Desulfofalx alkaliphila DSM 12257: one gene and its partner. The protein of the gene in region 1 interacts with the protein of each later gene in a pairwise test. Links are inferred from orthologs where the notes say so. Each region holds a gene or a part of one and is shown on either strand. Other genes may lie near its edges. The genes, in order: dnaN and BR02_RS0109190.

What was found.
Region 2: the proteins of dnaN (region 1) and BR02_RS0109190 interact in binary tests that used the Bacillus subtilis proteins (3 or more experiments, as listed by UniProt). The link is inferred for Desulfofalx alkaliphila DSM 12257 from one-to-one orthologs.

What each region holds. Positions count from the first base shown.
Region 1 is NZ_JONT01000003.1:170,054-173,293, forward strand. What follows is about bases 1-2,911. They hold dnaN (DNA polymerase III subunit beta), read left to right. Parts: upstream 1-858; coding sequence 859-1,965; downstream 1,966-2,911. Other genes in these bases: dnaA (chromosomal replication initiator protein DnaA), read left to right, coding at 1-643; BR02_RS0103790 (RNA-binding S4 domain-containing protein), read left to right, coding at 1,975-2,190; recF (DNA replication/repair protein RecF), read left to right, coding at 2,206-2,911. Outside these bases: more of recF, read left to right, coding at 2,912-3,240. UniProt on the Bacillus subtilis protein: Confers DNA tethering and processivity to DNA polymerases and other proteins. Acts as a clamp, forming a ring around DNA (a reaction catalyzed by the clamp-loading complex) which diffuses in an ATP-independent manner freely and bidirectionally along dsDNA.
Region 2 is NZ_JONT01000015.1:17,924-21,226, forward strand. Bases 301-3,274 are described here. They hold BR02_RS0109190 (initiation control protein YabA), read left to right. Parts: upstream 301-1,627; coding sequence 1,628-1,921; downstream 1,922-3,274. Other genes in these bases: holB (DNA polymerase III subunit delta'), read left to right, coding at 301-764; BR02_RS0109185 (PSP1 domain-containing protein), read left to right, coding at 769-1,617; rsmI (16S rRNA (cytidine(1402)-2'-O)-methyltransferase), read left to right, coding at 1,921-2,763; BR02_RS0109200 (AbrB/MazE/SpoVT family DNA-binding domain-containing protein), read right to left, coding at 2,815-3,069. Also shown: more of holB, read left to right, coding at 1-300. UniProt on the Bacillus subtilis protein: Involved in control of chromosome replication initiation. Inhibits the cooperative binding of DnaA to the oriC region. Thus negatively regulating initiation of chromosome replication.

The DNA of each region.
Region 1 (3,240 bases):
TACATTATATGAAGCAAATAAACAGATAATTATTTCCAGTGACAGACCGCCAAAAAGCATACCTACTTTAGAAGACCGCCTTCGTTCACGGTTTGAGTGGGGTTTAATTACTGACATTCAAGCCCCTGACTATGAAACAAGGATAGCTATTTTGCGTAAAAAGGCACAGCTGGAGGGCTTAGAGGTGCCTGACGACACCATAGCTTATATTGCAAGAAAAATAGACTCTAACATCCGTGAATTAGAGGGGGCCCTCATTAGAATTATTGCCTTTGCTTCTTTAACCAACAGCCCCATTACTCCGGAGATGGCTGCCAACGTTTTAAAGGATATTTTACCGCCTAGCAAACCAAAGGTAATAACGGTGAGTTTAATACAAAAGATTGTGGCAGAGAGTTATAACATTAAGCCGGAAGAGTTGAAGGCTAAAAAAAGAACCCGGGCCGTTGCTTTTCCGAGGCAAATTGCCATGTATATAACCAGAGAGTTAACAGATTTATCTTTACCCAAAATAGGTGAAGAATTTGGCGGCCGAGACCATACCACCGTGCTCCATGCCTGCGATAAAATAACCAACGAAATACAAGAGGACTCTGAGCTGGAAGCCAGAATAAACGGTCTAATTAAAAAAATCCGGGAATAATTAACACAGGGTGTATAAGCTGTGCAGTGTTATGGGGATTAGTTTAAGAAGCCAAAAATCAGGCCCTTAATAAAGGGTAATTATTAACTTTTCTTCAACAGTGATATTAGTTATTAAAAGGCTTGTGGGGTAACACCTTAGTAGACATACCCACATAATAACAGCACCTACTACTACTGCTATCATTAAAAGATAATTATTTTAAGGGGATTATTATGAGAATAAACACCACAAAAGAAAACCTGTTAAATGGTGTCCAAATGGTACAAAGGGCTGTGTCAACCAAAAATCCAATGCCTATCCTGACCGGCATATTGCTGGAAAGTAAAGATAACAAGCTCAAGTTGACGGCCACGGATTTAGAAATCGGTATAGAATGTAATGTAGAGGTTACAACTATAGAAGAAGGGTCAATAATTGTTCCGGCCAAGTATATTACTGAAATTGTGCGAAAATTACCCGATGTACCCATAGATTTAACCGGGGACACAGAAAACAACACCATCACAATCCAGTACAATTCGTCCCAGGTAAATTTGCACGGCTTTAATGCCGATGAGTATCCGGCTTTTCCCGTGGTAGAAGGCAATCTTTCCTTTGCTATACCCACTAACACCTTTAAAGAGACTTTGAGGCAGGTGTTATATGCCACAAATACAGATGAGAGCAGGCCGGTATTTACCGGGGTTCTTTTTGAAATAAAGGACGGGCTTTTAACACTGGTTGCCACCGATACACATAGACTGGCCCTTAAGAAAGTTGCCATTGATGAAGAGCCGGCAGAGCTGGAAACAATTATCCCCGGCCGTACTTTAGGTGAAATATCCAGAATTATTAGCAACAGCGATGATGAAGATGTGATTAAGATTACCCTGGGCAGCAACCAGGCCCTATTTACAATTAAAAACACTGTAATAGTATCCAGGCTTATTGAGGGGCAATTCCCCAATTACCAAGGGGTAATTCCTAAAAATCATAAATCTAAGGTGAGAATAAAGGTTAAAGAACTTTTAGACTCAACCGAGAGGGCCGCCCTGTTAACAAAAACCGGAAGGGAAACAATTAGGCTGGATATTAAGAAGGACCTCTTGATGTTATCAGCAAACACAGATGTGGGTTTTATTCAAGAAAACTTAAATTGCTACCTTGAGGGAGAAGAGGTAAGCATATCTTTTAATGCACGGTATTTAACAGATGTGTTGCGGACAGTGGGCGAAGAGGAAATAATTTTGGAGTTAAGCGGCCCACTGAGCCCCGGGGTTATAAGGCCCCCAAGGGGAGATAATTATCTGTCTCTAATATTACCGGTTCGTACCGCATAGGAGAGAAGTATGGAAATAAAAGAAGTTCCAATAAAGGACAGCATAAAACTGGATCAGTTTTTAAAATGGGCCGGTATCACCGGCACCGGAGGGCAGAGCAAAATACTAATTAACGACAAGAGGGTAAAAGTTAATGGGAAAGTGGAAAATAAGAGGGGGCGAAAAATTTTACCCGGTGATATAATAGAGGTGGAGCAGGTAGGTAAATTTAAAGTGACTGGTTAAGAGGTGTTATCCTGATTGTTATTAACCAAAATCAGGGCGGAAATGTTCCGTAATTATAAAAGTTTTGAAATTTCTCCCGCTCAAGGGTTGAATATTTTCATTGGCCATAATGCACAGGGAAAGACAAATTTACTGGAATCAATATATTTTAACTTAAATGCATCTTCCTTCCGTGCCGGCAGTGATAGGGAAGTAATTAACTGGCAGGCCAATGCCTGTAATGTCATTAGTTTTATACGCCATGGCAAGAGAGAGTATAAGCAGACCGTTGCCGTCAACAGGGAAGGTAAAAAAAAGATTTTAGTTAACGGTGTGGAGAAAAAGAAAAAGGATCTTTTACATACCGGGGTCATATTATTTACACCGGATGACTTAAATTTAGTGAAAAACTCCCCCGGTGAAAGGCGAAAGTTTCTTGATTATGAAATAGGACCCTTTTACCCTAACTATAAATACTACTTGGGTCAATATTTAAAAATTTTATCCCATCGAAACAGTGTATTAAAGAATATTAGAAACAATGTTGAAGGCCTTGATGCCCTAGATGTATGGAATGACCAACTGGTTATTAACGGCACCAATATTTTATTGGGTAGAATTGAGGTTTTGAAAAAATTAACGCCCTTAATTAAAAGGTGGCACTCCTTAATTACCCAGGGGACTGAAAAGTTAGAAATAAATTATTTATCATCACTAAATTTAAAAAAACCCTTGCAGAAACAGGATATCCATAATAGTTTTATAGAAAGCATCAAAAAATTTAGGGACCAGGAAATAAGAAGATGTCAAAGTTTAGTTGGCCCCCACAGGGATGATGTGGTATTTTTAATAAATGGCAGGGAAGTAAAGGTCTATGGTTCACAGGGACAGCACAGAACCTTGGTTTTAAGTTTAAAGCTGGCCCAGGTGTCTTTTTTTAAGCAGCAGTTTAATACCAACCCAATATTGCTGCTGGATGATGTACTGTCCGAATTGGACAACAAGAGAAGGGAAGTATTATTGTCCGGCATTAAAGAGGGCATACAAACTTTTATAACCACCAATGATTTT
Region 2 (3,303 bases), on another replicon or contig:
AGGTGGTGGAGCCCTCAGGGGCCACAATAAAGCTTGAACAGGTAAAGCAGCTACAAAGGAACATAAACTACAAGTCTTACCAGGGCGGACGTCAGGTGTATTTAATTAAGCAGTGTGACACCATGACAGCGGAGGCCGCCAATTCTTTGCTTAAAACCCTGGAAGACCCCCCCGGCAATGCAGTCTTTATACTAATTACCTCTCGACCCTATGGAATACTACCCACCATTTCATCCCGCTGCCAAAACCTATGGTTTTACCCCTTGGCAAAGGACCTGGTAATGGCAGGTTTAAAACGCTACTCCCATGTTCAAGGGGACAGGGCGGCGGTAATAGCGGCCATGGCCGGCGGCAGCATAGGCAGGGCCCTTGAACTGGTGGATGAAGAGGTATATCTGACTAGAGAGCGGATGCTGGCGGTTTTTGAAAAAATAAGGGACGGGGACCTTGTGCAGCTGCTGGGGGAATCTGCAAGTCTTTCCGGCGACAGGGATGCGGCCCTGGGCTGGCTGCAGCTGTTACAATTATGGTTTCGGGACTTGCTTGTCTGGCAACAAACCAAGGACAAGTCTTTGATTATTAATATCGACCTTGAAGATCAAGTGGACAAATACGCAGGTGAGTATAGTACAGATCAATTAATGGATATGCTGAAGGATATAGAAAGGGCACGCTCCCGGTTAGAGGCCAAAGGGAACGGCAGGTTGGTGCTTGATGCTTTGCTGCTGAGGCTGGCTGATATACCGGAAGCAAAGGGAGGGTAAAATATTGGCTTATAAGGTGGTTGGTATTCGTTTTAAAAAAGCCGGCAAAATATATTTTTTTGATCCCGATGGCCTGGAGCTGCAAATAGGGGACCATGCCATTGTGGAAACCACCCGGGGGATTGAATATGGTCAAGTGGTGGCCGGCCCCGGTGAGGTGGAAGAGGATGAGGTGGTGGCGCCCTTAAAGAAGGTGCTGCGCAAGGCTACAGAGGAGGACAAGGCACAGCTGTCTTTAAATAAAGAAAAGGAAAAGGTCGCCTATCAGGTGGGTTTGGAAAAAATTGCTGCCCATGGGCTGCCCATGAAGCTGATCTCGGTGGAGCAGACCTTTGACGGCAACAAAATTATTTTTTATTTTACCGCCGACGGCCGTATTGATTTTAGGGAACTGGTGAAGGACCTGGCAGCGGTTTTTCGCACCAGGATAGAGTTGAGGCAAATCGGGGTGCGGGACGAAGCTAAAATGGTGGGCGGCCTGGGCTGCTGCGGCAGGGAATTGTGCTGTGCTTCCTGGCTGGCTGATTTTGCTCCCGTTTCAATTCGCATGGCCAAGGATCAAAATCTTTCCTTAAACCCTACAAAAATATCAGGGATTTGCGGGCGGTTGATGTGCTGCTTAAAATATGAAAACGATGTTTACGAGGAAGCCAAGGAACATTTTCCGGAGGTGGGCACCCTTGTTAACACTGCCGAGGGCGATGGTCGGGTGGTCGGTTTTAATATATTTAAAAAGACTGTCACGGTGGAAATAAAAGAAAACAAACATATTTTTGAGTTTCCTGTGGGGGATGTAGTAATAAAGAAGATAAAGGGTGAAAACAGTGGGGCCTCTACCCGGACGGATAGCTAGACTGGAATATATGATTAAAGAAGTGTTGGGTGAACTGGAAGACATAAAAAAGTTAGTGCGTTTATTGGAGCAGGAAAATGAAAAATTGCGCCATGAATTAACCCAGGCCTATAAACACTGTAAAAGGGAGGCCCAAAGGGCCGCTGAAACAGAGAAGACAGACAGGGATGAGCCCACCTTGCTGCGATTGTATAACGAGGGTTTTCATGTGTGTAACATTAAGTTTGCCCAAAGCAGGGAGGAAGAGTGTCTCTTTTGTTTGGGCCTCCTGCGCAGACAAGATGATGAGGTTGGTGAAAAGTAGTGGCCGGTAAATCCTGTGGAACACTGTACCTATGCGCCACTCCCATTGGCAACCTGGAGGATATCACCATTAGGGCCTTGACGGTGTTAAAAGAATGTGACCTAATTGCCGCAGAGGACACCAGGCATACAAGAAAGCTTCTCTCCCATTATGATATTCATACCAGGCTGATCAGTTATCATGCCCACAACGAACAAAGGCAGGGCGAAAGGATAATTGACATGCTCTTGCAGGGGCAAGATGTTGCGGTGGTAAGCGATGCGGGCATGCCCGGTATTTCCGATCCCGGGGCCCGGCTGGTGGAATTGGCCTTAGAGCATGGGATACCGGCGGTGCCTGTTCCCGGGGCCAGTGCTGTGATAGCGGGGCTGGTGGTTTCGGGTTTGCCCACGGCCCGTTTTGTATTTGAAGGTTTTTTGCCCTCTAACAAAAAGGGGCGCAGGCGTCATTTGGAAAAGATAAGGGGCGAACAACGCACCATGGTCTTTTATGAGTCACCGCACCGCCTCTTGGAAACCTTAAGGGACATGTGCAGTAAATTTGGCGGTGACAGACAGATTGCGGTGGCCCGGGAGTTAACTAAAAAGCACGAAGAAATTTACAGGGGAAGCCTGCACTTGGCAGTGAGCCACTTTGAGAAGGTACCCCCCCGGGGGGAATTTACCTTGGTGGTGGCCGGTTCAAGGGAAGAAGACAGGGCAGAATCCTTTGCAGACCTGCCGGTGGTTGATCATGTAAACCGGCTCATTGCCACAGGCATGGATAAAAAACAAGCCATCAAGGAAGTGGCTAAGCTGCGTGGTATGCCGAAAAGGGATGTATATAAGGCGGTGGAACAATAAAGGCGCGATTATCCGCGCCTGTGGTTTTTAACCGGAGTACATGTATTTATTTTACATGGCCTGTGTGCTTTCAACCATGGCATTGGCGCAATCTTTGCAGACTTGTTTGCCGTTAAACACAAAGACATCCGATGCGTTGCCACAGAAAACACAGGCCGGCTCATATTTTCTTAAAATAATTTTCTCGTTGTCTACATAAATCTCCAGGGCATCCTTTTCTTCAATTCCTAGGGTGCGGCGCAACTCGATGGGAATAACAACCCTGCCGAGCTCGTCCACCTTACGCACAATACCTGTGGATTTCATATTTTTTACCTCCCTTATACATATTTACCGCTTCGACAGTAAATGATAATATGTTACAAGTAAACAATACCAATGATTCCAGTAAAAGTCAATAATTATTTACACCAATAAATTAGGATTATTTTTTATGTACATACTATTAAGAATTAGGGAAAACTTGACAAAGGAGCCATTGCTGGGCTAGAATTTGAATGGACACCGCCCAATGATGGTTAAAGGTGGCAATACGGGTAA